One region of the Pseudomonas sp. NPDC090752 genome, then DNA from elsewhere that is predicted to be linked to it. Evidence: predicted binding sites of a transcription regulator. Region 1 holds the regulator's gene; each other region holds the start of a gene.
The links. Region 1 encodes FliA, which starts transcription of late flagellar genes. Its sites were predicted from a motif close to CTAAAGTTTNNNNNNNNNNNGCCGNTAA; they were not measured.

Region 1 (7,735 bases):
CCCAAGCGCCTCTTGGGCGTCAAAGTTTTGCTTGAAGAGGACACCCGGTGGATCGCACTCAGTTAATCAGCAACGCACGCCACAACCTGGCAGGCCTCGGCCGGGGCAACCTGGGTGTGCCGCTGTTGCTGCTTATCATGTTGGCAATGATGATGTTGCCGATACCGCCGTTCCTGCTCGATGTGTTCTTCACCTTCAACATCGCCCTGTCGATCGTGGTCCTGCTGGTCTGTGTGTACGCCCTGCGCCCGCTCGACTTCGCCGCGTTTCCCACCATTCTGCTGGTCGCGACTTTGCTGCGGCTGGCGCTGAACGTCGCCTCCACACGCGTGGTCATGCTCCATGGCCAAGAGGGCCACGGCGCTGCGGGTAAGGTGATCCAGGCCTTCGGTGAAGTGGTGATCGGCGGCAACTATGTCGTCGGTGCGGTGGTGTTCGCCATCCTCATGATCATCAACTTCGTCGTAGTGACCAAGGGCGCCGGGCGGATTTCCGAGGTCAGCGCGCGTTTCACCCTCGACGCCATGCCCGGCAAGCAGATGGCCATCGACGCCGACCTCAACGCTGGCCTGATCGATCAGGCCCAGGCCAAGGCGCGTCGCGCCGAGGTGGCCCAGGAGGCCGAGTTCTACGGTTCGATGGACGGTGCCAGCAAATTCGTACGCGGTGACGCCATTGCCGGCCTGTTGATCCTGTTCATCAACCTGATCGGCGGCATGCTCATCGGCATGCTGCAGCACAATATGTCGTTCAGCGATGCCGGCAAGGTCTACGCCCTGTTGACCATCGGTGACGGTTTGGTGGCGCAATTGCCATCACTGCTGCTGTCCACTGCTGCCGCGATCATGGTCACCCGTGCCTCAGGCTCCGAGGACATGGGTAAGCTGATCAACCGGCAGATGTTCGATTCGCCGAAGGCGCTGGGGGTGTCGGCGGGCTTGATGATCGTCATGGGCCTGGTGCCGGGCATGCCCCACGTCGCCTTCCTCAGCCTCGGCCTGCTGGCTGCCGGTGGTGCTTACCTGGTGTGGAAGAAGCAGCAGAACGCCAAGGTCGTCGCACTGCAGGAGGCGCAGCGCCAGCAGGACTTGCTGCCCTCGCCGCAGCGCGCAATGGAAACCAAGGAGCTGGGCTGGGACGACGTGACGCCGATCGACATGATTGGCCTGGAAGTCGGCTATCGGCTGATCCCGCTGGTCGACCGCAACCAGGGCGGCCAGTTGCTGGCGAGGATCAAGGGGGTGCGCAAGAAGCTCTCCCAGGACCTGGGCTTCCTCATGCCCACCGTGCATATCCGCGACAACCTCGACCTGCAGCCCAGCGCCTACCGCCTGACGCTCATGGGCGTGATCCTGGCCGAGGCCGAGATCTATCCGGACCGCGAGCTGGCGATCAACCCGGGCCAGGTATTCGGCACCCTCAACGGCATTGCAGCCCGCGATCCGGCTTTCGGCCTGGAGGCAGTGTGGGTCGACATCGCCCAGCGCGCCCAGGCGCAGTCGCTGGGCTATACCGTGGTCGACGCCAGTACCGTGGTGGCCACCCACCTCAATCAGATTTTGCAGAAGCATTGCCATGAGCTGATTGGCCATGAAGAGGTCCAGCAATTGCTGCAGGTGCTGGGCAAGGCTTCGCCTAAACTTGCAGAAGAACTGGTACCGGGTGTCATTTCCTTGTCGGGGCTGCTGAAGGTCCTGCAAGCATTGCTCGCCGAGCAAGTGCCGGTGCGTGACATCCGCAGTATTGCCGAGGCGATCGCCAACAATGCCAGCAAGAGTCAAGATACCGCCGCGTTGGTCGCGGCAGTGCGCGTCGGATTGTGTCGTGCCATCGTGCAAAGCATTGTCGGCGTTGAGTCCGAGCTGCCTGTGATCACTCTTGAGCCAAGGTTGGAACAGATCTTGCTCAATAGTCTGCAAAGGGCCGGGCAGGGTCAGGAAGATGGTGTTCTTCTGGAACCAAGCATGGCCGAAAAGCTGCAGCGCTCGTTGATCGAAGCGGCTCAGCGCCAAGAGATGCAAGGCCAACCGGCCATTCTCCTGGTCGCGGGCCCGATCCGTGCCATGCTGTCGCGCTTCGGCCGCCTGGCTGTACCGAATTTGCATGTTCTGGCGTATCAGGAAATACCGGATAACAAGCAAGTCACCATCGTTGCCACCGTGGGCCCCAACGGCTGAGGTAGTGGGTTATGCAAGTTAAGCGTTTTTTCGCCGCCGATATGCGCCAGGCCATGAAGCTGGTTCGTGATGAGCTGGGCTCCGACGCCGCCATCATCGGTAACCGCCGCATCGCTGGTGGTGTCGAACTGACGGCCGCGCTGGACTACAAGCTGTCCGCGCTGGCCCCGCGCGTGCCTAATGCCGAGCTCGAAGAAGAGCTGCGCAAGACCCACACGCGCATCGCCACCGCCCAGGCCGAGCTGGACAACCGCAGCGACGCCAGCGAGGGCAGCCGCCAGTTGTTCGCCGGCCAGTCGCTGACCGCATCGGAGCCGTTGATCGAGCCGCACGTGGAGACGCCAGCCGCAGCTGCCCCGGCCGCTCCCGCGCCGGTCGACCCTCGGTTGTTCGATGCCATGCGCTCGGAACTGTCTGGCCTGCGCGAACTGCTGGAAGTGCAGCTCGGCTCGTTGGCCTGGAACCAGCTGCAGGGCAGCAAGCCGGCCCAGGCCAACCTCTGGCGCCGTTTGCAGCGCATTGGCCTGTCCGGCCCGATTGCCCGCGAACTGCTCGAACTCACCCAGGAAATCGAAGAGCCGCGCCATGCCTGGCGCATGTTGCTGGCGCACCTGGCGCGGATGATCGAGGTGCCCGAGGTCGAGCCGATCGAAGAGGGCGGTGTGATCGCCATGGTCGGCCCCGCCGGCATGGGCAAGACCACCACCCTGGCCAAGCTCGCCGCGCGCTATGTACTCAAGTATGGCCCGCAGAACCTGGCCTTGGTGAGCATGGACAGCTTCCGCATCGGTGCCCAGGAACAGCTCAAGACCCTGGGGCGCATCCTCAACGTGCCGGTGACCTATGTCGACCCGGGACAGTCGCTGGCCCAGGCGCTGGAGCCGCTGCTGCGCAAGCGCGTAGTACTGATCGACACCGCCGGCCTGCAGGCCAGCGACCCGGCCCTGCGCATGCAGCTGGAAAGCCTGGCCAGCCGCGGCATCGCCTCACAGAATTACCTGGTGCTGGCCACCACCAGCCAGAAGCAGGTGCTGACCGCCGCCTACCACAGCTACAAGCGCTGCGGCCTGGCCGGTTGCATCTTGACCAAACTCGATGAAACGGCGAGCCTCGGCGATGTGCTGAGCCTGGCCATCAGTCATGAACTGCCCGTGGCCTACCTCACCGATGGCCCGCGCATTCCTGACGACCTGCACTTGCCGCGGGCGCACCAACTGGTGACTCGAGCCGTGAATGTGCAGTTGCAGGACGAGCCCAGCGAAGAGGCCATGGCCGACATGTTCGCTGATCTCTATCACAACCCACGGCGAGCGGGTTGATGAAGCGTGTGCAAAATACCTACACCAAGGGGGCTGCTGCATCGCCCCTCGTGTGGCTTGGGTCCAAGCGAGACAAGGTAAACAACGAACATGGGTAGCATGCATCCCGTACAGGTGATCGCCGTAACCGGTGGCAAAGGTGGCGTCGGCAAGACTAACGTTTCAGTGAACCTGTCCCTGGCACTGGCCGAGCTCGGCCGCCGGGTCATGCTGCTGGACGCCGACCTGGGCCTGGCCAATGTCGACGTGTTGCTGGGCCTGACCCCGAAACGCACCCTGGCCGATGTCATTGAAGGGCGCTGCGAGCTGCGCGACGTGCTGCTGCAGGGGCCCGGCGGTGTACGCATCGTGCCGGCGGCCTCCGGCACCCAGAGCATGGTGCACCTGGCGCCGGCCCAACATGCCGGGCTAATCCAGGCCTTCAGCGAGATCGGCGACAACCTCGACGTGCTGGTGATCGACACCGCTGCGGGTATTGGTGACTCAGTAGTCAGCTTCGTCCGCGCGGCGCAGGAGGTGCTGCTGGTGGTGTGCGACGAACCCACTTCGATCACTGACGCCTACGCGCTGATCAAACTGCTCAACCGCGACTACGGGATGAACCGTTTCCGCGTGTTGGCCAACATGGCGCAGAGCCCGCAGGAAGGTCGCAATCTGTTCGCCAAGCTGACCAAGGTCACCGACCGCTTCCTCGATGTCGCCCTGCAATACGTCGGCGCCGTGCCGTACGACGAGTGTGTGCGCAAGGCAGTGCAAAAGCAGCGGGCGGTCTACGAGGCCTTCCCGCGCTCCAAATGCGCGCTGGCGTTCAAGGCCATTGCGCAGAAGGTCGACAGCTGGCCGTTGCCAGCCAACCCGCGCGGGCACCTGGAGTTCTTCGTCGAGCGCCTGGTACAGCCCACCAGTGCAGGGCCAGTGCTATGAGTGCAAGCGGTTTCAAGATGTACAGCAAGGCGTCCAAGGACGCCCAGTACGAACTGATCGAACGCTACGCCCCGCTGGTCAAGCGCATTGCCTACCACCTGCTGGCGCGCCTGCCGGCCAACGTGCAGGTCGAAGACCTGATCCAGGCCGGCATGATCGGCCTGCTGGAAGTCGCCAACAAGTACGACGCCAGCAAGGGCGCGAGCTTTGAAACCTACGCCGGCATCCGCATCCGCGGCGCCATGCTCGACGAGGTGCGCAAGGGCGACTGGGCGCCACGTTCGGTGCACCGCAACACCCGCATGGTCAGCGACGCGATGCGCGCCGTTGAAGCCAGAACCGGCCGCGACGCTAAAGATCATGAAGTTGCTGCCGAACTTCAATTGAGTCTCGATGATTACTACGGGATTTTGAACGATACCCTGGGCAGCCGCCTGTTCAGTTTCGACGACCTGTTGCAGGACGGCGAGCACGAAGGGCTGCACGAGGATGGCGCCAGTGGCCAGGTCGAGCCGTCGCGCGACCTGGAGGACGAGCGCTTCCAGGCTGCACTGACCGATGCCATCGCCAACCTGCCGGAGCGTGAGCGGCTGGTCCTGGCGCTGTACTACGACGAAGAACTGAACCTCAAGGAAATCGGTGAGGTGCTGGGGGTCAGCGAATCGCGTGTCAGCCAGCTGCACAGCCAGTGCGCTGCACGCCTGCGCAGCCGCCTCGGGGAATGGCGGGCGCGTTGAGCTCGGGGTCGTTGCAGTCGTTTTCACGTTGTACCGAATTGATTGAATGCGCGCTCGGGGCCGAGCGTGTTAGAGACTGCTTGGAGGTCTAATTGAACAAAGACATGAAAATCCTCATCGTTGACGACTTTTCGACGATGCGGCGGATCATCAAGAACCTGCTGCGTGATCTGGGCTTCACCAACACCGACGAAGCCGACGACGGCACCACGGCGCTGCCGATGCTCGAAAGCGGCCATTACGACTTCCTGGTGACCGACTGGAACATGCCGGGCATGTCCGGTATCGACCTGCTGCGCAAGGTGCGTGCGCACGAGCGCCTGAAGGGTATGCCGGTGCTGATGGTGACCGCCGAAGCCAAGCGCGACCAGATCATCGAAGCGGCCCAGGCCGGGGTCAACGGCTACGTGGTCAAGCCGTTCACCGCGCAGGTACTCAAAGAAAAGATCGAGAAGATCTTCGAACGCGTCAACGGCTGAATCAGCTCAGGGGGCGCCATGGAATCAACACAAACATCTTTGGGGGAGTTCGAATCGACCCTGAAGAAGCATGCCCAGGAGTTGGTCGAAAGCCTGGAGAAGGGGCAGTTCGGCGAGGCGGTGCAGCTGATCCATCAGCTCAACCAGACCCGCGACCGGGGCCTGTACCAGGAAGTCGGCAAGCTGACCCGTGAGCTGCACAGCGCGATCGTCAGCTTCCAGATCGACCCGCGCATGCCGCAGGCCGAGGAGGTCTCGCAGATCACCGACGCCACCGAGCGTTTGTCCTATGTGGTCAAACTCACCGAAGGCGCCGCCAACCGCACCATGGACCTGGTCGAGGAGAGCACGCCGGTGCTCAACGAGCTGGCGGCTGAGGCGCAGAACCTGAGTGTCGACTGGCAGCGCTTCATGCGCCGCGAAGTTGCTGCGCCGGAATTCCGTGACTTGGTCAAGCGCGTCGACAGTTTCCTGACGCACAGTGCCGAAGGTAACCGCAAGGTGTCTGGCCACCTCAATGACATTCTGCTGGCCCAGGACTATCAGGACCTGACCGGGCAGGTGATCAAGCGGGTGACCACGCTGGTGACCGAAGTCGAAAGCAATCTGCTCAAGCTTGTGCTGATGGCCAGTCAGGTCGACCGTTTTGCCGGTATCGAACATGACCACCAGCAGCTACGTGCTGAAAAAGATGAAGAAAAATATCCGGCTCGGGGTGAAGGTCCGCAGATTCATGCCGATAAGCGTGAAGACGTCGTGTCCGGTCAGGACGATGTCGATGATCTGCTGTCCAGCCTGGGTTTTTGAGGAGCACGTTTAATGAGCTTCGGCGCCGATGAAGAAATCCTTCAGGATTTCCTGGTAGAAGCCGGCGAAATTCTTGAGCAACTGTCCGAGCAACTGGTCGAGCTGGAAAGCCGGCCCGACGATGCCGACCTGCTCAATGCGATCTTTCGCGGTTTCCACACTGTAAAAGGGGGCGCCGGCTTCCTCCAGCTCAACGAGCTGGTGGAGTGCTGCCATATCGCCGAGAACGTGTTCGACATCCTGCGCAAAGGTGAGCGCCGAGTCGACGCGGAGCTGATGGACGTGGTGCTCGAAGCGCTGGACACGGTCAACAGCATGTTCGGCCAGGTGCGCGAACGCAGCGAAGTGACCCCGGCCACGCCCGAGCTGCTGGCGGCGTTGTCGCGCCTGGCCGAGCCGGGTAGCGCCCCAGCACCGGCAGCGGTGGTCGAGGCTGCGCCTAAGCCTGCCGCCGAGGCGGACATCACCGATACCGAATTCGAACAGCTGCTCGATTCGCTCGACGCGGTCAAGGCTGAAGCTGCCGCTGCAGAACAGCAACTGCACGGCGAGACTTCGAGCGGCGGCGGCGCAGACGAGATCACCGACGCCGAGTTCGAATCGTTGCTCGACCAGTTGCACGGCAAGGGCCAGTTCTCGGCTGATGTCGTGGCCAGTGAGCCCGTCGCCGTTGCCGCCAGCGCGCCGGCCAGCGACGAGATCACCGACGAAGAATTCGAGTCGCTGCTGGATCAGTTGCATGGCAAGGGCAGCTTCCAGGCCGATGCGCTGCCGGCTGCCACGGCCGCTGTGGCCAGCGCTGCACCGGCTGCCGGCACCGGCGACGAAATCAGCGAGCACGAGTTTGAAGCGCTGCTGGATCAGCTGCATGGCAAAGGCAAGTTCTCCGGCGATACCGTCTCCGCCGAAGCGCCGGCTGCCGTTGCCGCACCGGTCGCCGCCAAGCCGCAAATCCAGCCCGCTGCCAAGCCGGCACCGGCACCCGCCGCTGCGGCCAAGCCTGCCGCGCCAGCCCGTGCCCCAGCGGCCGAAAAGCCTGTCAGCGAAGCGGAAACCACCGTGCGTGTCGACACCGCGCGCCTGGACGAGATCATGAACATGGTCGGCGAACTGGTGCTGGTGCGTAACCGCCTGGTGCGCCTGGGCCTGAACAGCGGCGATGAGGCCATGTCCAAGGCCGTGTCGAACCTCGACGTGGTCACCGCCGACCTGCAGACCGCGGTGATGAAAACCCGCATGCAGCCGATCAAGAAAGTCTTCGGCCGCTTTCCGCGCTTGGTCCGCGACCTGGC
Region 2 (7,735 bases), on a different contig from region 1:
GCCAGCGGCGATACCCACGGCTTGCCAGGGGTTCTGCTGAACGTACTCCTCGGCACTGCCAAGGGCCGCCTGGCCGCGCTCACGCACCGAATCCTGAGTGAGTTGCAAGGTTTCCCGAGCCTGGGTCAGGCGGTCGTGGATCTGCTCACGCAGATCATCGGCCTGATCGCCCGCCAGGTTGGCGGTGTCGGCCAGGAGTTTCTCGGTGTCACGGACCAAGGCCTGGAAGTCAGCCATCAGTATCTCTTGTGCAGTCTTTGCCGATTTGCTGGCCATGGTGCTCTCCCTGTGTAGGTGTGTAGGCATATCGAGTTGTCCACCGCGCGGAAGGTTCACTGCGCTCGCTGGTATGGGCCTTGCTAATGAAGATTGCCACAACGCGGGGCGTAGACCGGAGCGGTGCGCCGATGCAGGGCGCCGACCCCGGCGGATACCGATAAACCTTAACCCAATCCACGACAAACCCAAGAAAAAACCATGCAGGCTTCGCCCGGTTGGCCGCAACGGGGCAGTAGGTTGGCACCGATTCGGTGCAGGGATGCAGGTTCTTGAACTGTCCTGGTGCCTTTTTCAGCAGGTCTGCCTTTTTCATGGAAAACATGCACAGCGCGATGGACTCTCTGGTCCACGGTTCCAACACCCTGTTCATCCTCATGGGCGCCATTCTGGTGCTGGCAATGCACGCCGGCTTCGCGTTTCTCGAAGTGGGTACCGTGCGCCACAAGAACCAGGTGAACGCCTTGTCGAAGATCCTCAGCGATTTCGCCATTTCCGCCCTGGTGTACTTCTTCATCGGTTACTGGATCGCTTACGGTGTTAGCTTTCTGCATCCGGCGTCAGAGCTTGCCGCCGACCATGGCTATGCGCTGGTCAAGTGCTTCTTCCTGTTGACGTTCGCCGCGGCAATCCCGGCGATCATTTCCGGCGGCATTGCCGAGCGCGCACGGTTCGCGCCCCAGTTGTGCGCCACGGCGTTGATCGTGGCGTTCATCTACCCCTTCTTCGAGGGCGTGGTGTGGAATGGCAACTTCGGCGTTCAGGACTGGTTGAATACCCGCTTCGGCGCGCCGTTCCATGACTTTGCCGGCTCGGTGGTGGTGCACGCCATGGGCGGCTGGCTGGCGCTGACGGCGGTGCTGCTGCTGGGCGCGCGGCGCGGACGTTACCGGGACGGTCGATTGGTGGCGTTCGCGCCGTCGAGCATTCCCTTCCTGGCGTTGGGGTCGTGGATCCTCATCATCGGCTGGTTCGGCTTCAACGTCATGAGCGCGCAGACCTTGCAGGGCGTCAGCGGCCTGGTGGCGATCAACTCCCTGATGGCCATGGTCGGTGGCACCCTGGCTGCATTGCTGGCCGGGCGCAACGACCCTGGCTTTCTGCACAACGGGCCACTGGCAGGATTGGTGGCGATTTGTGCCGGTTCCGACTTGATGCACCCTATTGGCGCGCTGGCTACCGGCCTGGTGGCCGGGGTGCTGTTCGTCTGGAGCTTTACCGCTGCGCAGAACCGCTGGAAGGTCGATGATGTGCTGGGTGTCTGGCCACTGCACGGGCTCTGTGGCGTGTGGGGCGGGATTGCCTGCGGCATCTTTGGTCAGGCGGCTCTGGGGGGCTTGGGTGGGGTCAGCCTGGTCAGCCAGTTGATCGGCAGCCTGGCCGGGGTGATCGTCGCGCTGTTCGGTGGTTTTGCCGTGTACGGCGCGATCCGGGCGGTGAATGGCCTGCGCTTGAGCCACGAACAGGAGTTCCAGGGCGCTGACTTGTCGATCCACCGCATCGGCGCTACCAGCCAGGATTGAGCGAGGTCAGGTGCACAGGGGGCGGTAGCGACCTAGAATAGGCTTCTCATCCACGCCAAACCGAGTCCCGCCCCATGCTGCCTGAATGCCAACTCTTCGGCACCGTTGGGTGCCACTTGTGCGAAGTGGCCGAAGCCGTGCTGATGCCGTTTGTCGACCAAGGTTTGCTGGTCGAACTGGTCGATATCGCCGACGATATAGCGCTGTTCGAGTGCTATGGCCTGATCATTCCGGTGCTGCGGCGCTGCGACTCTTCGGCCGAATTGTATTGGCCATTCGATACTGAGCAGGTAGTCACCTTCCTGGCCCCGAATTGACGGAAGGGTGGTCATCTTCGTATGCTGTATATAAATACAGTATCGAGGTAAGCCCATGCTCAATGTCGAGCAACTCAAGTACAGCGTCAACCGCATGCCGGTCGAGCGGGTGTGTGACGCCGTGCTGGAACTGCGCCTCGAAGGCCTGGTCACCGATGACCGCACGCCGTTCGGCAAGGTCCATTTCAATACCTGCTTCGCCGAGATCGAAGCCTTGTTCCAGCGCGCCGGTTACCACCGTGGGCTGGATGTGGTGGGTTACCAGGGTTTGCTCTACGCACTGTACGATCCCGGCCGCTGGGAGCCGGTGCAGGTGTTGCGCTGGTTGAAGGCGCGTAGCGAGGGTGCGGTGCAGGCTGGTTGAGCGGGCGGGCTTGGGGGATAATACGCGGCCCTGCCTGCGCCGAGCCTCGCCATGACCACGCCTTTCGACCCCGCCCGTCAGCAAGCCAGCACGGTTTGCCTGCCACCTGGCAACTGGGCAACGGTGCTCGATTGCCTGTGCGACCATTTCAAGGCGATCGGGCGTGAGCAATGGCTGGGCCGCTTTGCCCGCGGCCGGGTACTCGATGCGCAAGGCCAGGCAGTCGCCGCCGACCTGCCTTACCGCCGTGGCATGCGCCTGCATTATTTTCGTGAAGTGCCCAACGAACGGCCGATCCTGGCGGAGGAAACCCTCCTGCATGTGGATGAGCATCTGGTGGTGGCGGACAAACCGCATTTTTTGCCGGTGACGCCAACGGGCGAGTACGTCGAGCACACCTTGCTGCGGCGGCTCATCCGTCGCCTGGACAACCCGCACCTGGTGCCGCTGCACCGCATCGACCGGCATACCGCAGGGCTGGTGCTGTTTTCTGCCAACCCGCAGACCCGCAGCGCCTACCAGCGGCTATTCCCTGAGCGTCGCATCGACAAGCGCTATCAGGCGATCGCTGCCGCCTTGCCGCAACGTGATTTCCCGTTGGTGCACAAAAGCCGCCTGGTGCATGGCGAGCCGTTTTTTCGCATGCATGAGGTAGAAGGGGAGGACAACAGCGAAACCCTGGCCGAGGTATTGGAGCGCAATGGCGAGGTGTGGCGTTATGGACTATCGCCGGTCACCGGCAAGACCCATCAGTTGCGGGTACACATGGCAGCGCTGGGGGCGGGGATCTGTAATGACCCGTTCTATCCGCAGTTGCGTCAGGTAGAAGATGATTACCAGCAGCCGCTGAAGCTGCTGGCGCACAGTTTGCGCTTTGCCGATCCGTTGACGGGCGAGGAACGGTACTTCGAGAGCCGCTTGACGCTGGAGTGGTAGGGCGCGCGAGGCGCCCCCTTCATCACCGGTTGAACCGCTCCACCAGCGAATACTGGCCACCGGCTGTGGTGGTCAGTTCTTCGCTGAGCAGCGCCGAGTGCTGCGCCTGTTCGGCGGTCTCGTCTGCCAGCGTGGCAATGGTGCTGATGTTGCGGCTGATCTCGTCGGCAACGGCGGTCTGTTCTTCGGTAGCGGCGGCGATTTGGGTCGCCATGTCGGTGATATTGGCCACCGCCTCGCTGATCCCGACCAGCGCCTGATCCGCCTGCATCACGCGCTCGACCCCTTCCTGGGCCTGGCGATGGCCGGTTTCCATGGTCAGCACGGCGTTGTTGGCGGTTTGTTGCAGCTTGGCGATCAGGCCGTGGATCTGCCCGGTGGACTCGGCGGTGCGCTGGGCCAGTTGGCGGACTTCATCGGCAACTACGGCAAAGCCGCGGCCCATCTCGCCAGCGCGGGCCGCTTCGATGGCGGCGTTCAGCGCCAGCAGGTTGGTCTGGTCGGCGATGCCCTTGATCACATCGACCACGCCACCGATCTCGTCGCTGTCCTTGGCCAACTGCGTCACGGTTGCGCCGGTTTCGCCCACCGCCGTCGACAGGCGCGCAATCGCGTCACGGGTTTCCCCGGCGATCTGGCGGCCCTGGCTGGTCAGGCGATTGGCTTCCTGGGTGGCATCGGCGGTGCGCTGCACGTGGTTGGCCACTTCCTGGGTGGTGGCGGCCATCTGGTTGACGGCGGCAGCGACCTGTTCGGTCTCGACCCGTTGGCGCTCCAGGCCTGAAGAGCTCTTGTGGGCCAGTGCATCGGACTGACGTGCTTGCTCGCTGAGGTGCTCGGCGCTGTCCTGCAGGCGGGTCAGGCACGTCTTCATGCGGGCATCCTGGCTGAGCATGGCCATTTCCAGGCGCGCCTGCACGCCGCGGCTGTCGGTGTACATCTGCGCGATCAGCGGGTCGGAGGTGGTCTGTTCGGCCAGGCGCAGCAGGCGCTTCAGGCCACGTTGCTGCCAGCCCAGGCCAAGCAGGCCGAGCGGCACCGACAGGCCGGCAGCCAGGGCGAAGCCCCAGGAATGGCCGAGCCAGTTACCGATCAGGAAGCCGACCTGGCTGACCAGGATAAAGGGCAGCCAGTCCTGCAGCACCGGCAGCCACCGGTCGCGGCGCGGGATGGCGGTCTTGCCCTGGTTGATGCGTTGGTACAGGGCTTCGGCGCGGCGAATCTGCTCGGCGGTGGGCTTGACCCGCACCGATTCGAAGCCGGTGACCTGGTTGTTGTCGAAGATCGGCGTGACGTAGGCGTTGACCCAATAGTGGTCGCCCGACTTGCAGCGGTTCTTGACGATGCCCATCCACGGCTGGCCTTGCTTGAGGGTCTGCCACATATGGGCAAAGACCGCCGCAGGCACATCAGGATGGCGTACCAGGTTGTGCGCCGCGCCGATCAGCTCCTCGCGCGCGAATCCGCTGATCTCCACAAATGCATCGTTGCAATAGGTGATCACGCCTTTGGCGTTGGTGGTCGAGATCAACCGTTGTTGGGCTGGGAAAGTCCGTTCCCGTTGAGTGATCGGCTGGTTGTTACGCATGGCTGAGTAATCCGCAAGGCTTTCGACCTTTATCGGCAAGTCAGCGTTTTTGTTGAATGAATATTTAAGTAAGTCGAGGGGCGTATGGCCCCCCTCGGTTACCTGAAGTCAGCTGGCAATCAACTGCCGCAGTACATAATGCAGAATCCCGCCTGCCTTGAAGTACTCCACTTCGTTGAGCGTATCGATTCGGCACAGCACTTCGATGTCTAGCTGTTGGCCATCTTCACGGGTGATGCGCAGGGGCAGGCTCATACCGGGTTTCAGCGGTACGCCTGCCAGCCCCAACACGTCGATCCGCTCGTTGCCCGTCAGCCCCAGTTGCTTGCGGTCTTGCCCGGCCTTGAACTGCAGTGGCAGTACACCCATGCCCACCAGATTGGAGCGGTGGATGCGCTCGAAACTCTCCGCCAGTACGGCCTTGACTCCCAGCAGGTTGGTGCCTTTGGCTGCCCAGTCGCGGCTGGAGCCGGTGCCGTACTCCTGGCCGGCGATTACAACCAGGGGGGTGCCGTCGGCCTGGTAACGCATGGCAGCGTCGTAGATCGACAGCTTCTCGCCCGTTGGCACGTAGCGCGTGTTGCCACCTTCTTCGCCACCGAGCATTTCATTGCGGATGCGGATGTTGGCGAAGGTGCCGCGCATCATCACCTCGTGGTTGCCACGCCGGGACCCGTAGGAGTTGAAGTCGCGCGGCTCTACACCTTTGTCGCGCAGGTAACGGCCCGCCGGGCTGTCAGCCTTGATGTTGCCGGCCGGGGAGATGTGGTCGGTGGTCACCGAATCGCCAAGCAGTGCGAGGACGCGTGCACCCTGGATGTCTTCGATAACGGGCAACGGCCCGCCGATGTCGTCGAAGAAGGGGGGGTGCTGGATATAGGTGGAATCGTCCTGCCACACATAAGTGGCCGCCTGCGGCACTTCGATCGCCTGCCACTGGGCGTCGCCGGCGAACACTTCGGCATACTCCTTGTGGAACATCGCCGTGTCGACCTTGGCCACGGCGTCGGCAATTTCCTGCTGGGTGGGCCAGATGTCGCGCAGGTATACCGGTTGGCCGTCGTTGCCAGTCCCCAGTGCGTCTCGAGTCAGGTCCACGCGTACGCTGCCGGCCAGGGCGTAGGCCACCACCAATGGTGGCGAGGCTAGCCAGTTGGTCTTGACCAGTGGGTGCACGCGGCCTTCGAAGTTACGGTTACCGGAAAGCACCGAGGCTACCGTCAGGTCGGCGCTGCCGATGGCTTTTTCGATAGCCTCGTCCAGCGGGCCAGAGTTGCCGATGCAGGTGGTGCAGCCATAGCCGACCAGGTCGAAGCCAAGCTGGTCGAGGTAGGGGGTGAGCCCGGCCGCGTTGTAATAGTCGGTGACCACCTTGGAGCCTGGCGCCAGCGAGCTCTTGACCCAAGGCTTGCGCTGCAGCCCCTTTTCCAGGGCCTTTTTCGCCACCAACCCGGCCGCCATCATTACGCTGGGGTTGGAGGTGTTGGTGCAGGAGGTGATTGCAGCGATCACTACGGCGCCATGGCGCAGGGTGTGGGTTTGGCCCTCATGGCTGTAGTCGATTTCGCCGGCCTGGTCGGCATTGCCCACCGCCACGCCACCGCCGCCTTCGCTTTCCAGGCGGCCGACTTCCTTGGCCAGCACCTTGGGCTGCTGTTCGACGAAGTGATTGAAAGCCTGGTTGACCTGATCCAGCGCGACCCGGTCCTGGGGCCGCTTGGGGCCGGCGAGGCTGGCCTCGACGTCACCCATGTCGAGGGCGAGGGCATCACTGAACAGCGGTTCCTGCCCTGGCAGGCGCCACAGGCCCTGGGCCTTGCAGTACTGTTCGACCAGTTGCACGGTCTGTGGCGGTCGGCCTGACAGGCGCAGGTAGTCGAGGGTGACTTCATCGACTGGGAAGAAGCCACAGGTGGCGCCATACTCCGGGGCCATGTTGGCGATGGTGGCGCGGTCGGCAAGGGGCAGGTCGGCCAGGCCATCGCCATAGAACTCGACGAATTTGCCGACCACGCCTTTCTTGCGCAGCATTTGCGTGACGGTCAGCACCAGGTCGGTGGCAGTGATGCCTTCGCGCAGCTTGCCGGTCAGCTTGAAGCCGATCACTTCCGGGATCAGCATCGACACCGGCTGGCCGAGCATGGCCGCCTCCGCCTCGATGCCGCCGACGCCCCAGCCGAGCACGCCCAGGCCGTTGATCATGGTGGTGTGCGAGTCGGTGCCGACCAGGGTGTCGGGGAAGGCGTAGGTGCGCCCGTCGGCCTCACGGGTCCAGACGGTGCGGCCGAGGTACTCCAGGTTGACCTGGTGGCAGATGCCGGTGCCCGGTGGGACCACACGGAAGTTGTCGAAGGCGCTCTGGCCCCAGCGTAGGAAGGCGTAGCGTTCACCGTTGCGCTGCATCTCGATGTCGACGTTTTCGCCGAACGCCTGTGGTGTGGCGTAGCGGTCGACCATCACCGAGTGGTCGATCACCAGGTCTACCGGCGACAGGGGGTTGATCCGCTGCGGATCGCCACCGGCCTTGGCCATGGCCGCGCGCATGGCAGCAAGATCGACTACCGCCGGCACGCCGGTGAAATCCTGCATCAGCACCCGCGCCGGGCGGTACTGGATCTCACGATCGGAACGGCGTTCCTGCAGCCAGCCGGCGAGGGCGCGCAGGTCGTCAGCGGTGACGGTTTCGCCGTCCTCCCAACGCAGCAGGTTCTCCAGCAGCACCTTGAGCGAC
Region 3 (7,735 bases), on a different contig from region 1:
TTCTTCGCCTTGTCCGAAGCCTTGAACATCGACATTGCCTTCCAGAAGGACGACCTGTTCCGTCGTAATCGCCGCCTGGCGGTGTTCGACATGGACTCGACACTGATCGAGGCTGAAGTCATCGACGAGCTGGCCAAGGCAGCAGGTGTCGGCGAGCAGGTCGCAGCCATTACCGAGCGAGCGATGCGCGGCGAACTGGACTTCCGCGCCAGCTTCAAGGAGCGCATGGCGCTGCTCAAGGGCCTGGATGTCGGTGTACTGGATGAAATTGGTGCTTCCCTGCGCCTGACCGAGGGTGCTGAAAACCTGTTCGCCGAACTCAAGCGCATGGGTTACAAGACGGCCATTCTTTCTGGCGGCTTCACCTACTTTGCCAAACAGGTGCAGGCGCGCCTGGGCATCGATTATGTGTTCGCCAATGAGCTGGAAGTGGTCGATGGCAAAGTTACCGGGGTGGCCGTCGAGCCGATCGTCGACGCCCAGCGCAAGGCCGAGTTGTTGCAGCAGCTGGCCAGCGAGGAGGGCCTGCAACTGGAGCAGACCATCGCCGTAGGTGACGGCGCCAACGACCTGCCGATGCTGTCGCTGGCAGGCCTTGGTGTGGCCTTCCGTGCCAAGCCACTGGTGCGCCAGTCGGCCAAACAGGCAATTTCGACCTTGGGCTTGGATGGCGTGCTGTATTTGCTCGGCCTGCGCGACCGCGACGCTCGCGGTTGAGCCGTACGTCAGGGCCGTGAAACGGCCCTGATGCCCCGCTACATTGCTTTAGTGACGATTTCGAACTGTTCTAAGTCCCTCTGTTTCCCCCATCTACGCTTGCATCCGTACGGTCTCACCCATCGACCGTGCTGGCCCGGGGGGAGTCCTCGTGGCCATTCAACTTCAAGGAGAAGAAGTTCATGTCCAAGTACGCAGCGCAGAATCAGTGGGGCGGTAATTCGGCACCCTGGCACCCGGGCGGAATCTGGGTAATAGGTGGCCGGGACAATCAGAATGTGGTGTCGGTCGAGGTCAAATCGACCGATGGTGGCCAGACACTGCAAGGCGTCATGACCTATGCCGGCGAAGGACCGATCGGCTTCAAGGGCAACCGCGTCGCGCATAACCGGTACCAGGTGCAGAACCAGTGGGGAGGCGACAGTGCCCCTTGGCACCCGGGTGGGGAGTGGGTGATCGGCGGGCGCGACGACCAGAGTGTCGTGGCGCTCAGCGTCAAGTCAGATGATGGTGGCCTGAGCCTCAATGGTACCAATACCTACATCAATGAGGGCCCAATCGGCTTCCGTAGCCTGCTCGGCTGATGTCCTCACCGAGTAGACGCCCCCTGGCCAAAAGCCGGGGGGCGTCAAGGCGGTCAACCCTGCAGCGGCTGCGCCAGCAGCTCACCCATGCGGGTGGCCGAACCAGCACCCAGGTTTTGCGCCCATTTCACCTGCTCCGGCCCGAACAGCACGATGGCCGTGGAGCCCAACTTGAAGCGGCCCAGTTCCGCACCCTTTTCCAGGTGAATCGGCGCACGGCTGCCTTCGTCGTAGCGGAAGGTCTTCAGCTCACGCTTCGGCGGGGTGACCAGGCCAGCCCATACGGTCTCGATCGAGGCAACGATCATCGCGCCGACCAGTACCACCGCCATCGGCCCGCGCTCGGTATCGAACAGGCACACCACGCGTTCGTTGCGGGCAAACAGCTCGGGGACGTTTTCCGCCGTGGTCTGGTTTACCGAGAACAATCGACCCGGTACATAGACCATCTCGCGCAGTGTGCCGGCGAGTGGCATGTGCACGCGGTGATAGTCCTTCGGCGACAGGTAGATGGTGGCGAATTCGCCGCCCATGAACGGTGCGGCCAGGGCGGGATCGCCGCCAAGTAGCTCCAGGGCGCTGAAGCTGTGGCCCTTGGCCTGGAAGATGCGGCCGTGCTCGATCGGGCCCAGCTGGCTCACGGCGCCATCGGCCGGGCAGAGGATAGCCCCAGGGGTTTCATCCAGCGGCCGTGCGCCTGGCTTCAGAGCACGGGTGAAGAAGGCGTTGAAGTGTTCGTAGGCGCTCAGGTCTTCGACCAGTGCCTCGCTCATGTTCACCTGGTAGCGCTTGGCGAACCAGGTGGTGAAGGCGTTCTTGAACCAGCGTGCGCGGCACTCGGCAACGCAGCCGGCGAGCCGCGACAGCAGGTGGTGCGGCAGCAGGTACTGGCTGATGATGAACAGACGGGATTTCATGCAGGTTCCTTAGACTTCTACAGGCGTGTCCGGGTGGTTGCCCCATTCGCTCCACGAGCCGGCGTAAGCCTTGACGCGTGGGTAGCCGAGGGCCTTGGCCACCAGGTAAGTGAAACCGGAGCGGCGGTGTGACTGGCAATGGGTGATCACTTCCTTGTCGGGGGTGATGCCCAGTTGCTTGAGGACTTCAGCGATGTCCTGGCGAATACGCTGGTGATCGTTGAGGTCCATGCCGGCGGTCCACTCGAAGTTGATCGCGCCGGGGATGTGCCCGCCTTTGGCGGCCAGGACTTTCTCACCATTGAATTCCTGCGGGGCGCGTGCATCCCAGACCACCAGGTCTTCGGCACCCAGACGGCTTTGCAGGTATTCGCGGGTTGCCGTCGGTTCGCTGTGCACGTGCAGACGCACCGGGGTATTGGCGGGTGCCGGCACCTCGGTCGACAACTTGTCCGCCGGCCAGGCCTGAATGCCGCCGTTGAGGTAATGGCTGGTCTTGTGGCCGATCACGTCGAGCATCCAGATGAAGCGCCCGGCCCAGCCACCACCCTCATCATCGTAAACCACATAGACGGCGTCGTCGCGATGACCGAGCTCACTGAACAGTTTTTCCAGGTCGGCCAGTGCCGGCAGCAGGCCTGGCGCGGGCGGCAGGCCCAGCTGGGTGCGCTTGCCCTCGACGAAGCGGGCGCCGGGGATGTGCCCGCTGACATAGCGGTTGGCGCTGCTCAGGTCGACCAGGATCAGCTGGGGCGAATCCAGGCGCGGCAGCAGGTCCGCAGGCTCGATCACCAGCGGCAGTCCGGCAAAATCAGTCATCCACGGTCTCCAGTGTGGAAAGAGGAGCGATTGTAGCGCAAGGGTCAGGCATTGCGGTTGGCAAACACGGCGAGGGCGCGCTCGATACATTGCGCGGTTTTACCGAACGCTTGCACGCTGACATCGGCCAGCGGCTTGCCCCCTTGATCCGCCACCGCCAGCATCAATACCTGGTCGTTGACCGCCAGTGAGCGCAGCAGCAGGTGTTCGCCACGGAAGAAGGCGTGCAATGGGGCCGGTAACAGGGCCGAGAATTGGGCATGGTTCTCCGGCGTCAGGCGCAGCTGAGCGGCCTTGACCAGCAGTTTTTGCAGCAATTTGCTCTGCGGTACGGGCAAAGCGATGGCCGCAGCTTCTTTAGGTAGGCCGGCAGTCTGCTGCACGCGCAGGTAGTCGCTGGCCTTGTCCAGGGTCAGCAGCATGATGCGCTGCATGCCGCAGGCCAGCAGGGCTTCACGTGCCTGGGTGGCCAGGTGCACGGCGTTGGTGAACGGGCTGGGCTGGGCCAGCAACTCCTGGCACAACTTGCGCCACTGGCCGAGCGCGTCGCTGGAGGGCGGCGGCGGAGCCAGCATGTCGGGGTGCGGGCGGCGCTGGTGCCAGGGCCAGATCAAGGCTTCGGCGGGGTGGAACAAGGCATGCCTGGCATGGCGGCGGGCACTGGCGGCTGCCTGCTGGTGGACCTGTTGCTGTACGTCTTCCAGTGAAGTCTGAAGGTACAGTGCGGTCAGCAGTTGCCAGCGCAGCAGGTGTGGGTTGTCCCAGCCCACTTGCGCCGCCAGCGCCAGGTTATTGGCCAGCAGCACGGTGTTGGCCGGCTGGTTGAACCAGCGGCTCAAGGCGGGCGCCTCGTCCAGGCGGTGCTGCTGGCTCAGCAGGTCTTCGTCGCGGGCGATGCTCAATATCTGCCCAAGCTGTTCACGCTCTTCCAGCAGCAGGCGGTAGCCCTGGGTGACCCACTGCGACAGGCGCCAGTGCTCGGCCATGGCTTGGCACAGCGCCATGATGCGCACGCCAAACAATTCCTGCTCGACATCCGCAGCCTCTTCGCCCTTGTGGATGACCCGCAGTTCCCAGGCGTCGAGCAGTTTCGGGTAGACCAGCGCCATCGGCCACAGGGGCGACAGGAACAGCAGGCTGCCCCAGTGGATTTCCTGCCACAGCCGCGCCAGGCGGCTGGCGAACAGGCCACTGGCCTGTTGGGACGCGTGCTGGCTGATCAGCAGAAACTGGCGCAGCACCGGCGGGATATCGTCGTCCGGCAGCGCTGGCAGGCGGTTGAGCAGTTCGCGGGTACGCGCCAGGCCCAGGCGATTGAGGGCGATTTCCAGGCTTTCGGCAGGTTCCGCCTGGCTGGCATTGGCCGGGTGGTTGGCCTCGCGCATCACCGACAGCACCAGGGCCGGGCTGTCCTGCATCAGTTCGGCGATATCGCGCAGCGAGCGGCGGCTATCATTGATGGCGCTCATGACCCGGTCGTAACTCTGCTTCGGCACCGGTACACGGATACCGTCGAGCAGCTTTACCCAGGCCTCTAGCGTACGCGGATTCTGAGTGGGCACCTTGGATTCCATTGGCATTTTGACATCAGTCCGAACTGGCTTTTCGCATTGAGTGGCTATAGTCTGGCGCAGTTCTGCCGATAAGTAGAAGAAGAGTTTTAAAGCTCCCGTCCCTCACCCTGACCACGACAGCAAGTGCTTTGAACCTATGGCTAAAATTATCGGCATCATCGTCGTATTCGCGAGCGTGCTCGGCGGATATGTACTCTCCCACGGCAAGATCGCGGCGCTGATCCAGCCGTTCGAAGTGCTGATCATCGGCGGGGCCGCCTTTGGCGCCTTCATGCAGGCCAACCCCGGCTACATGACCATGCATGTGGTCAAGAAGTCGATGAAGATGTTCGGCTCCCGGTTTACCCACACCTTCTACCTGGAAGTGCTGGGCCTGGTGTACGAAATCCTCAACAAGAGCCGTCGCGAAGGCATGATGGCGATCGAGAGCGATATCGAAGACGCCGCGGCCAGCCCTATCTTCGCCAAGTATCCCGCCGTGCTCGGCGATGAGCGCATGACCGCGTTCATCTGCGACTACCTGCGCATCATGTCCACCGGCAACATGGCGCCCCACGAGCTCGAAGGCCTGTTCGACATGGAGCTGCTGAGCATGAAGGAAGAGCTCGAGCACCCATCCCACGCCGTCACCGGCATTGCCGACGGCATGCCCGGCTTCGGTATCGTCGCGGCGGTACTGGGTATCGTGGTGACCATGGCGTCGCTGGGTGAGGGTGACCAGGCTGCCATCGGTATGCACGTGGGGGCGGCCCTGGTGGGTACCTTCTTCGGTATTCTTGCGGCCTACGGCTTCTTCGGGCCGCTGGCCAAGTGCCTGGAGCACGATGCCAAGGAAGAGATCAACCTGTATGAGTCGATCAAGGCTTCGCTGGTAGCCTCGGCTTCGGGCATGCCACCTTCGCTGGCCGTCGAGTTCGGGCGCAAGGTGCTCTATCCGAAGCACCGCCCGAGCTTTGCCGAGCTGGAACAAGCCGTTCGCGGTCGCTAAGCCATGGAAAACAATCAGCCGATAATCATCAAGCGCGTCAAGCGCTTCGGTGGAGGCCACCACGGCGGCGCCTGGAAGATTGCCTTCGCCGACTTCGCCACGGCGATGATGGCGTTCTTCCTGGTGCTGTGGTTGATGTCCACCGCCACCCCCGAGCAGAAGATCGCCATTGCCGGCTACTTCAAGGACCCGATCGGCTTCTCCGAAAGCGGCACGCCCTATGTGATCGACCTGGGTGGCTCGCCGGAACTGGCACCGGAAAAGACCATCAACCCGGAGCAGAAGTCCGAGCCTACGCCTGATACCAGCATCCAGCTGGACAAGGACCAGGTCGAGACCATGGCCGAACAGGTCGAGCGCGAGCGCCTCGAATTGCTGCTGCAGGAGCTGCAGAACAAGGTCGATGAAAACCCGCAACTGCAGAAGTTCAAGGACCAGATCCTCTTCGAGATCACCCAGGATGGCCTGCGCATCCAAATCATGGATGCCGAGAACCGGCCGATGTTCGACATCGGCAGTGCTCGCCTGCAGCCGTATTTCGAGGACATCCTGCTGGCCATGGCCGACACCATCAAGGCGGTGCCGAACAAGATCAGCATCAGTGGCCACACCGATGCCAAGCCTTACGCTGGCAGCGGTGACTACGGCAACTGGGAACTATCGGCCAACCGCGCCAACGCCGCGCGCCGTGCGCTGGTCGCCGGTAGCTACCCGGATGACCAAGTGGCGCGAGTGGTGGGATATGCATCGTCGTCGCTGTTCGACCGCAAGGACCCGTTCAATCCGGTCAACCGGCGTATCGACATCATCGTCCTGACCAAGAAGGCCCAGCGCAACATCGAGGGTGAGCAGGGTGCACCCGAGGCGCCAGATGCCCAGCCCGCGCCGCCTGCCGGTGCGGCTCCAGGGGCTTCTTCTGCAGCGCCCGGCGCGGAGCAAGCGCCGATGCAGCCGCGTGAGCTGCGGCAGAAGCTGAACATCTTCGAGGAAGGCACCTTGAAGATGGACGAGGCGAAGGACCAGTAACCCAGGGGGCGCTGGGTTGAAAATATAAAAGCTGACGCGCTTCCTGTGGGGGCGGGCTTGTCCCGCGAAACGGGCGAAGCCCGTGCCATCCAGCGCGGTGCTCGCTTCGCGGCTAAAGCCGCTCCCACAGGTTGATCAGTAGCTGTCTTCCGGCAAGCTGGCGATGATCGAGCGGTAGCTGTTCATGCGCTGCGGCTTGATGCGGCCGTCTTCCAACGCCTTGAGCAGCGCGCAGCCGGGTTCGCGATCATGCTTGCAGTCGCGGAAGCGGCAGGTGCCGAACAAATCCCGAAACTCGATGAACCCGCCTTCGACGTCGTCACGGCTGACATGGCCCAGGCCGAATTCGCGGATGCCCGGCGAGTCGATCAGGTCGCCGCCGTTGGGGAAGTGGTACAGGCGCGCGGTGGTGGTGGTGTGCGTGCCCTGGCCCGACCATTCGGACAGGTCGCCGACGCGGGTATCGGCTGCCGGCAGCAGGCTGTTGACCAAAGACGACTTGCCCACGCCCGACTGGCCGACGAATACACTGATGTGGCCGTCGAGCATCTGCTGTAGGCGCTGCATACCGTCACCGTGGTGGGCAGAAACCTCCAGCAATGGATAGCCGAGATCGCGATAAACCTCGAGCAGCGCATGCAGGCCCGGGCCGTTTTCGTCGTTGATCAAATCGGCTTTGTTAAGCAGCAGCAAGGGGCGAATGCCAGCATGCTCGGCGGCGACCAGGTAGCGGTCGATCAGGTTCGGGTGCGGCTCGGGCGCTGGCGCGAAGACGATCACGATCAAGTCGACGTTGGCCGCCACTGGCTTGAGCTGGCCATGGTTGTTCGGCCGGCACAGCTCGGTGCTGCGCGGCATCTGCGCGACGATCACGCCAATGCCCTGGTTGCCAGCGCGCCAGACCACGCGGTCGCCGGTGACCAGCGCCGGCAGGTTGGCCCGCAGGTGGCAGCGGAACACCTGGCCGGCGACATCGCCGTCCTGGGCCTCGACTTCGACCTGCACGCCAAAGTGTGCGATCACCAGGCCCAGTTGCTCCGGCCCCAGGTCACCGCCCTCCAGCTCATGCAGCACGTGCTGTTCGCGTTTGGCGGCGCGAGCGGCGCGTTC
Region 4 (7,735 bases), on a different contig from region 1:
GTGCTCAACCTGTCCCGTGAATTTGCCGGGGTGGCGGCGCTGGCGCTGTTCACCGGCGCCTACGTGGCCGAGATCGTGCGTGCCGGCGTGCAGTCGATTGCCAAGGGCCAGAACGAAGCGGCCCGCTCGCTGGGCCTGAATGCCGGCCAGTCGATGCGCCACGTGATCCTGCCGCAGGCCTTCAAGCGCGTGCTGCCACCGCTGGCCGGGCAGTTCATCAGCCTGGTCAAGGACACCTCGCTGGTCTCGGTGATCGCCATCACCGAACTGACCAAGAGCGGCCGCGAGGCCATCACCACCTCGTTCTCGACCTTCGAGATCTGGTTCTGCGTGGCAGGTCTGTACCTGCTGATCAACCTGCCGCTGTCGCACCTGGCCAGCCGGCTCGAGCGGAGGCTTGCGCAAAGTGATTGAAGTCCGTGACCTGCTGAAAGTCTTCGACACCCGTGGCCAAGTCGTGCGCGCGGTGGACAACGTCACCACCCAGGTAGCCAAGGGTGAAGTGGTGGTGGTGCTTGGTCCCTCGGGTTCAGGCAAGTCGACCTTCCTGCGCTGCCTCAATGGTCTGGAACATTTCGACCAAGGTTCTGTCGCCATCAACGGCGTGCAACTGGCCGACCCGAAGACCGATATCAACGCCTACCGCCGTGAAGTCGGCATGGTGTTCCAGCACTTCAACCTGTTTCCGCACATGACCGTGCTGGAAAACCTGTGCCTTGCGCAAAAGGTCGTGCGCAAGCGCGGTAAGGCCGAACGCGAGGCCAAGGCGCGGGCGCTGCTGGAGAAGGTGGGCATTTCGCAGAAGGCCAACGAGTACCCGTCGCGGTTGTCCGGTGGTCAGCAGCAGCGGGTGGCGATCGCCCGAGCGCTGGCGATGGAGCCCAAGGTGATGCTGTTCGACGAGCCGACCTCGGCGCTCGACCCGGAAATGGTCGGCGAGGTGCTGGACGTGATGAAGACCCTGGCCCAGGAAGGCATGACCATGGTCTGCGTGACCCACGAAATGGGCTTTGCCCGGGAAGTGGCGGACCGGGTGCTGTTCTTCGACCATGGCAAGCTGCTGGAAGACTCGGCGCCAGTGGCGTTCTTTGAATCGCCGAAGGATCCGCGGGCCCAGGCCTTCCTGCGCCAGGTGCTCTGACAGCGGTGACCCCTTCGCGGGGCGAGCCCGCTCCCACAAAGTATCCACATGCCTCAAGCCTGTGAAGTACCTGTGGGAGCGGGCTCGCCCCGCGAAGGGACCGCATAGCGGCCCTGACTATCTCAAAGTCTGAACCGCCCGACCAGGCCTTGCAGATGGGTGCCCAACCGAGCCAGTTCGACACTTGAACTCGCCGTTTCTTCACTCGCGGCCGAAGTCTGGTCGGAGATATCCCGCACATTCATCACGCTGCGGTTGATCTCTTCGGCTGTCGCGCTTTGTTGCTCGGCTGCGGTGGCGATCTGCTGGTTCATCGCCTGGATCGACGATACGGTGCGGGTGATGGTATCCAGCGAGCCACCGGCGCGGCGGGTCAGCTCGACACTGCTGTCGGTGAGCTGGCGGCTGGCGTCCATCACGCTGGCCACCCGCTGGGTACCGCTTTGCAGGCCGGCGATCAGCTCCTCGATCTCTTCGGTGGATTGCTGGGTACGCTGGGCCAGGCTGCGCACTTCGTCGGCGACCACGGCGAAGCCACGGCCGGCTTCACCGGCACGGGCCGCTTCGATGGCCGCGTTGAGCGCCAGCAGGTTGGTTTGCTGGGCCACCGACTTGATCACATCGAGCACGCTGCCGATCTTGTCGCTTTCGGCCTTGAGCTGGTTCATCGCTTCGCTGGAATTCACCACTTCGCGGGCCAGGCGCTCGATCTGCGTCACCGCCTCGCTGACCACCCGATCACCCTCGCGGGCTTGCTGGTCCGCCGCCAGCGCCGCTTCCGAGGCTTGCTCGGCGTTGCGCGCGACTTCATGCACGGTGGCGGTCATCTGGTTCATGGCGGTCGCCACCTGGTCGGTCTCAACCTTCTGATTGTTGACCCCGGCGCTGGTCTGTTCGGTCACGGCCGACAGCTCCTCGGCGGCGCTGGCGATCTGGGTGACGCCGTCGCCGATGCCGCCGATCAGTTCGCGCAGGCCTTGGGTCATGCGCTGCATGCTGGCTTGCAGCTGACCGAGCTCGTCGCGACGCGAGCTGTGCAGATCCTGGCGGAGGTCGCCGCTGGCGACCCGTTCTGCGGCTACCAACGTCTGGCGCAGGGGCAGGATGATCTGCCGAGTGATGACCCAGGCGGCGAGCAGGCCCAAAACCATGGCCAAGGCGGTTGCGCCGGCTAGCATGGCCTTGGCCTGGCTGGCGCCGGCGTCACGCACCTGGGTCTGCGAAGCGGTCATCGCCTGACTGGTCTGCAGCAGCACCGTGCCTTGGTCGGCCATGCGTTGCAGTGACTGTTCGACGGCGCCCTGCTTGAGCTCGTTGAACGCCTGGCGATAGAGGCGGATAGCCTCCATCTGTTGCTGTAGGCGCTGGTGGTCGGCAGGTTGTTCGATCTGACCGAGCATCAGCTGCACCTGACGCTCCAGCGTGCTGAGCGCCTGTTCCACCTCGTTGATTGCGCTTGGGTCCGGCTTACGCTCATAGTGCTGGCGGGCAATACGCAGGTCTTGGGTGTGTTGCTGGATGACAGAGATATTACCCAGCTTGTCGCCCCGTTCGATGATGCTATCCATGCCCATCCACCCGGTGAAGGTGATGGCCAAGGTCATCAGTAACACCAGGCCGAAGCCCAGCCCCAACTTGCGATTGACGCTTACATTCCCCAGCGATTGGGAAAACCATTGGTACATGTTCGACTCCCCGGCAACGTGGCAGCATGGCTTATTGTTGTGTTGCCATAACCATCGGCCTGCGCCGGGGAAACTTGATGGGTGAAAGCTGACCCGTTTGTCAGAAAATCCTTGAGAGCAGGGCAGTTACGGCAGTTTCCACCCGCAAGATGCGCTCGCCCAGCTGTACCGGCGCCAAGCCGGCCTTGCCCAGCAAGTCGACTTCGTAGGGGATCCAGCCACCCTCGGGTCCGATGGCCAGGGTTACGGGGCCTTCGACTGCACGCGGGCAGGCGGGGTAGGGGCCGGGGTGGCCGACCAGGCCGAGGGTGCCGTCGGCGATGGCGGGCAGGCGGTCTTCGACGAAGGGCTTGAAGCGCTTCTCGATGATCACCTCGGGCAACACCGTGTCGCGGGCCTGCTCAAGGCCCAGGATGAGGTTCTCGCGAATGCTTTCGGGGTTGAGAAACGGAGTCTGCCAGAAGCTTTTCTCGACCTTGTAGCTGTTGACCAGGATCAGTCGCTGCACACCCAAGGTGGCAACGGTCTGAAACAGCCGGCGCAGCATCTTCGGCCGTGGCACGGCCAGCACCAGGGTCAGTGGCAGCTTGGGCGGCGGCGGTTGGTCGAAGCCGACCTGCAGTTCGGCTTCGTGCTGTGCAAGGCGCATTACCGTGGCGCTGCCCATCAGGCCATTGATGCGGCCCACGCGCAGGCTGTCGCCCACCGCCACGCGGTGGATTTCCTGCATGTGGGTAAAGCGCCGATCGGCAAGGACGACGCGGTCGGCCGAGACGAAGTCGGCCTCTTCAAGAAGCAACAGGTTCACGATTGAGTCGCTGGCGGCTGGTCGTTGTGGTCGTTGGCCGCTTCATCGTCGCCGTGGCTGCGCTTGCGGATCAGGCTGCCACACAGCACGCCGATCTCGAACAACAACCACATGGGCACGGCAAGCAGGGTCTGCGAGAAGATGTCCGGCGGGGTGAGGATCATGCCGACCACGAAGCAGCCGATGATCACGTACGGGCGGATCTTCTTCAGGTACTGCACATCGACCACGCCGATCCACACCAGCAGCACCACCGCTACCGGGATCTCGAAGGCCACGCCGAAGGCGAAGAACAGGGTCATGACGAAGTCGAGGTAGTTGGCGATGTCGGTCATCATCGCCACGCCATCCGGGGTGGCCGCGGCGAAGAACTTGAACATCAGCGGGAACACCAGGAAATAGGCGAAGGCCATGCCGGCGTAGAACAGGAAGATGCTCGACACCAGCAGCGGGATGGCGATGCGCTTTTCGTGGCGGTACAGCCCGGGCGCGATGAAGCCCCAGATCTGCTGGAGGATGAATGGGATCGCCAGAAACAGCGAGACGATCATGGTCAGCTTGAACGGCGTCAGGAACGGCGAGGCCACGTCGGTGGCGATCATCGTCGCATTGGCCGGCAAGTGGTCGCGCAACGGCGCCGAAACCAACGTGTAGATCTGCTGGGCGAAGGAGAACAGCCCGGCGAAGATCAGGAAGATCGCGGCGACGCAGCGCAGCAGGCGGGTGCGCAGTTCGGTCAGGTGCGAGACCAGCGGCATCGGCTGGTCGTCTTGCGGTTTTTCGCTCATGGGGCTCGCGGCGGTTGAGGCGGGTCGGGCTGCTCAGGCGCTGGCGTGGCGGCAGGCTGTTCGGTGACCGCAGTGGCGGACGGCTGGGCCGGCGGCGTCAGCGGGTTGAGGATGCGCTTGGCTTCCTGTTCCATTTGCAGGATGTGCTCGTTGTGCAGCTGGCGGCGGATGTCGTCGGCACCAATTTCACGCTCGACCTCCATCTTGATCGCATTGAAGCTGCGCTTGAGCCGGCCGATCCACAGCCCCGCCGTACGCGCGGCGCCGGGCAGGCGCTCGGGGCCGAGCACCAGCAAGGCGACCAGGCCGACGAGTAGCAACTCACTGAAGCTGATGCCGAACATGGCTCAGTCTTTCCGCTGCGGCTCTTGGACCGGCTGGGCCTGGCCCTCGATGGTGTGGCCCTGCTGCGGCGCGGCGGCCTGCTGCTGGGTGGCCTGTACCGGCGGGACGGGCTGTGCAGGCGGCGGGGTTTGCTCGGCCGGCTTGGTCTCTTCGTCGTTCATGGCCTTGCGGAAGCCCTTGATCGATTCACCCAGGTCACCGCCCAGGTTCTTCAGCTTCTTGGTGCCGAATACCAGCACGACGACGACCAGCAGGACGATCCAGTGTTTCCAGTCAAAAATACCCATGGTGCTCTCCTAGAATTCTGTTTGCTCAAGCCGACGGCTGGCGCGCGGCCTTTTCATCGTGCCCGGAAAGGCCGAAACGGCGCTCCAGCTCGTCGAGCACGGCTTGTGGATGCTGGCCCAGTGCGCTGAGCATGACCAGGCTATGAAACCACAGGTCGGCGGTTTCATAGATGACATCGCTGTAATCCTTGCTGACCTCGGCATCCTTGGCAGCGATGATGGTCTCGACGGATTCTTCGCCGAGCTTTTCCAGAATCTTGTTCAGGCCCTTGTGGTACAGGCTGGCCACGTAGGAGCTGTCGGCGGCGGCGTGCTTGCGTTCTTCGAGCACTTCGGCCAGGCGGTTGAGGGTGTCGCTCATGTCAGTGTCCTGCGCTGTAGATGGCATCCGGGTCTTTCAACACCGGGTCGACGGTTTTCCACTGGCCGGCTTCGAAGACGCGGTAGAAGCAGCTTTCACGGCCGGTATGGCAGGCGATATGGCCCAGTTGCTCGACCATCAGGATGATCACGTCGGCATCGCAGTCCAGGCGCATCTCGTGCAGCTTCTGCACATGGCCCGATTCCTCGCCCTTGCGCCATAGCTTGCCACGCGAACGCGACCAGTAGATGGCACGTTGCTCGGCGGCAGTCAGCGCCAGCGATTCGCGGTTCATCCAGGCCATCATCAGCACGCGTCCGGTCTTGTGGTCCTGGGCGATCGCCGGTACCAGGCCATCGCTGTTCCACTTGATCTCGTCCAGCCAGTCTTTCATCGTCGACTCCAAAACCGGGCCCGCTTCAGTACCGGGCCCTTTGCGCTAGTGTGCCAGCCAGCCGCGCGGCTGGCTATTGGCGCACGATCAGGTACAGGCCGGCGGCCAACATCAGCCAGGCCGGCCACGCCGCCGGTGCGGCCAAGCTGGCGGCCCCGGCGGCGCTGGCGGCCAGCACCGCGCCGCCGCCGAGCAGGCTGGCACCGAGCAGGCGCAGCGGCCAGCGGTCGCCCTGGCGGCGGCGCTCAGGCAATTGCGGGTCGTGCAGGTGCGGTTGCGACAGGCGTTCGAGCAGGTCGCGGGTCATGCCAGCCAGGTGCGGCAGCTGCTCGGCCTGGCTGTAGATATTGCCCAGTACCGCCTTGGGGCTGTAACGCTCGCGCATCCAGCGTTCCAGGTAGGGCTGGGCGGTGCTCCACAGGTCAAGGTCGGGGTACAGCTGACGGCCCAGGCCTTCGATGTTGAGCAGGGTTTTCTGCAACAGTACGAGCTGCGGCTGCACTTCCATGTTGAAGCGCCGGGCGGTCTGGAACAGGCGCATCAGCACCTGGCCGAAGGAAATATCCTTTAACGGTTTTTCGAAGATCGGTTCGCACACGGTGCGGATCGCCGCTTCGAACTCGTTGACCTTGGTGTGCGCCGGCACCCAGCCGGAGTCGATGTGCAACTGCGCCACGCGGCGGTAATCACGCTTGAAGAACGCAAACAGGTTGCGCGCCAGGTAGTCCTGGTCTTCGGCGGTGAGGCTGCCGACGATGCCGCAGTCGATGGCAATGTATTGCGGGCTCCACGGCTTGACCGTGCTGACGAAGATGTTGCCGGGGTGCATGTCGGCATGGAAGAAGCTGTCGCGGAACACCTGGGTGAAGAACACCTCGACGCCGCGCTCGGCCAGCAGCTTCATGTCGGTGCGCTGGTCGGCGAGGGTTGCCATGTCGGTCACCGGCACGCCGTAGATGCGCTCCATCACCAGCACCTTGGGGCGGCACAGGTCCCAGTACACCTGGGGCACGTACATCAGCTCCGAGCCTTCGAAGTTGCGTCGCAGCTGGCTGGCGTTGGCCGCCTCGCGAAGCAGGTCGAGCTCGTCGTAGATGGTCTTTTCGTAGTCGCCGACGATTTCCACCGGGTGCAGGCGACGGGCATCGGCCGAGGCGCGCTCGGCGGCCTTGGCGATCAGGAACAGCCAGGCCAGGTCCTGAGCGATCACAGGCTTGAGGCCCGGGCGCACCACCTTGACCACCACCTCCTCACCGCTTTTAAGGCGTGCGGCATGCACCTGGGCCACCGAGGCGGAGGCCAGGGGTTCGACGTCGAAGCGGCTGAACACTTCACCGACCTTGGCACCCAGCTGTTCTTCGATCAGCGCCACCGCCTGCTGTGGGTCAAACGGCGGTACACGGTCCTGCAGCCCCATCAGCTCGTCGGCGATGTCGGTAGGCAGCAGGTCGCGGCGGGTCGACAACAGCTGGCCGAACTTGATGAAGATCGGCCCCAGGTCCTGCAGCGCCAGGCGCAGGCGGGCGCCGCGGGTCAGCTCGGACGGCTTGCGCGGCAGCCAGCGCCAAGGCATCAGCAGGCGCAGGCTGCGCAGCCACCAGGGCAGCGGCAGGTCGAACAGCAGGTCATCCAGGCGGTAGCGGATCACTACGCGCTGGATGCGGAAGAGACGGCGGACGGCGAGCAGCTTCATGCGTTATCGCTGGTATCGAGGGATCGGGAGAGGCGCTGTAGGCGCGCCACGAGGCGTTCTATGTCGACCTTCAGGCTGTCGAGCTCGCTGAAGGCGGCTTCGGCTTCGCGTTTACCCACCAGGGTGCGCGACTCTTCGGCCAGGTATTCGGAGAGGTTCTGGCTGAAGCGTGCCAGGCCCTGGCGGGTCCAGCGCGCGCGCAGGCGCACGTGGCCGGCGAGCAACGCCGTGGC

Region 2: a site for FliA is predicted at 5,034-5,061, ahead of ACZ6YA_RS07480 (methyl-accepting chemotaxis protein). Genes of this name have one in related genera too.
Region 3: a site for FliA is predicted at 4,656-4,683, ahead of motA (flagellar motor stator protein MotA). Genes of this name have one in related genera too.
Region 4: a site for FliA is predicted at 2,878-2,905, ahead of ACZ6YA_RS09945 (methyl-accepting chemotaxis protein). Genes of this name have one in related genera too.

The regions. Positions count from the first base shown of each region.
Region 1 covers NZ_JBVJLI010000001.1:5,850-13,584, forward strand. The annotation lists gene flhA (flagellar biosynthesis protein FlhA) at 48-2,177, shown strand; gene flhF (flagellar biosynthesis protein FlhF) at 2,189-3,496, shown strand; gene fleN (flagellar synthesis regulator FleN) at 3,587-4,420, shown strand; gene fliA (RNA polymerase sigma factor FliA) at 4,417-5,157, shown strand; gene ACZ6YA_RS00065 (chemotaxis response regulator CheY) at 5,262-5,636, shown strand; gene ACZ6YA_RS00070 (protein phosphatase CheZ) at 5,655-6,443, shown strand; gene ACZ6YA_RS00075 (chemotaxis protein CheA) at 6,456-7,735, shown strand, end outside.
Region 2 covers NZ_JBVJLI010000004.1:50,599-58,333, reverse strand. The annotation lists gene ACZ6YA_RS07505 (ElaB/YgaM/YqjD family protein) at 1-276, opposite strand, end outside; gene ACZ6YA_RS07500 (ammonium transporter) at 591-1,799, shown strand; gene ACZ6YA_RS07495 (glutaredoxin family protein) at 1,874-2,116, shown strand; gene ACZ6YA_RS07490 (transcriptional regulator) at 2,172-2,480, shown strand; gene ACZ6YA_RS07485 (pseudouridine synthase) at 2,532-3,416, shown strand; gene ACZ6YA_RS07480 (methyl-accepting chemotaxis protein) at 3,439-5,004, opposite strand; gene acnA (aconitate hydratase AcnA) at 5,113-7,735, opposite strand, start outside.
Region 3 covers NZ_JBVJLI010000005.1:135,858-143,592, reverse strand. The annotation lists gene serB (phosphoserine phosphatase SerB) at 1-717, shown strand, start outside; gene ACZ6YA_RS09400 (lectin OAA family protein) at 900-1,301, shown strand; gene asd (archaetidylserine decarboxylase) at 1,355-2,218, opposite strand; gene ACZ6YA_RS09390 (rhodanese-like domain-containing protein) at 2,228-3,037, opposite strand; gene ACZ6YA_RS09385 (HDOD domain-containing protein) at 3,082-4,617, opposite strand; gene motA (flagellar motor stator protein MotA) at 4,748-5,599, shown strand; gene motB (flagellar motor protein MotB) at 5,603-6,625, shown strand; gene rsgA (small ribosomal subunit biogenesis GTPase RsgA) at 6,761-7,735, opposite strand, start outside.
Region 4 covers NZ_JBVJLI010000005.1:264,655-272,389, reverse strand. The annotation lists gene ACZ6YA_RS09955 (amino acid ABC transporter permease) at 1-414, shown strand, start outside; gene ACZ6YA_RS09950 (amino acid ABC transporter ATP-binding protein) at 407-1,141, shown strand; gene ACZ6YA_RS09945 (methyl-accepting chemotaxis protein) at 1,264-2,826, opposite strand; gene ACZ6YA_RS09940 (16S rRNA (uracil(1498)-N(3))-methyltransferase) at 2,927-3,634, opposite strand; gene tatC (twin-arginine translocase subunit TatC) at 3,631-4,422, opposite strand; gene tatB (Sec-independent protein translocase protein TatB) at 4,419-4,766, opposite strand; gene ACZ6YA_RS09925 (twin-arginine translocase TatA/TatE family subunit) at 4,770-5,054, opposite strand; gene ACZ6YA_RS09920 (phosphoribosyl-ATP diphosphatase) at 5,080-5,415, opposite strand; gene hisI (phosphoribosyl-AMP cyclohydrolase) at 5,417-5,809, opposite strand; gene ubiB (ubiquinone biosynthesis regulatory protein kinase UbiB) at 5,883-7,502, opposite strand; gene ACZ6YA_RS09905 (ubiquinone biosynthesis accessory factor UbiJ) at 7,499-7,735, opposite strand, start outside.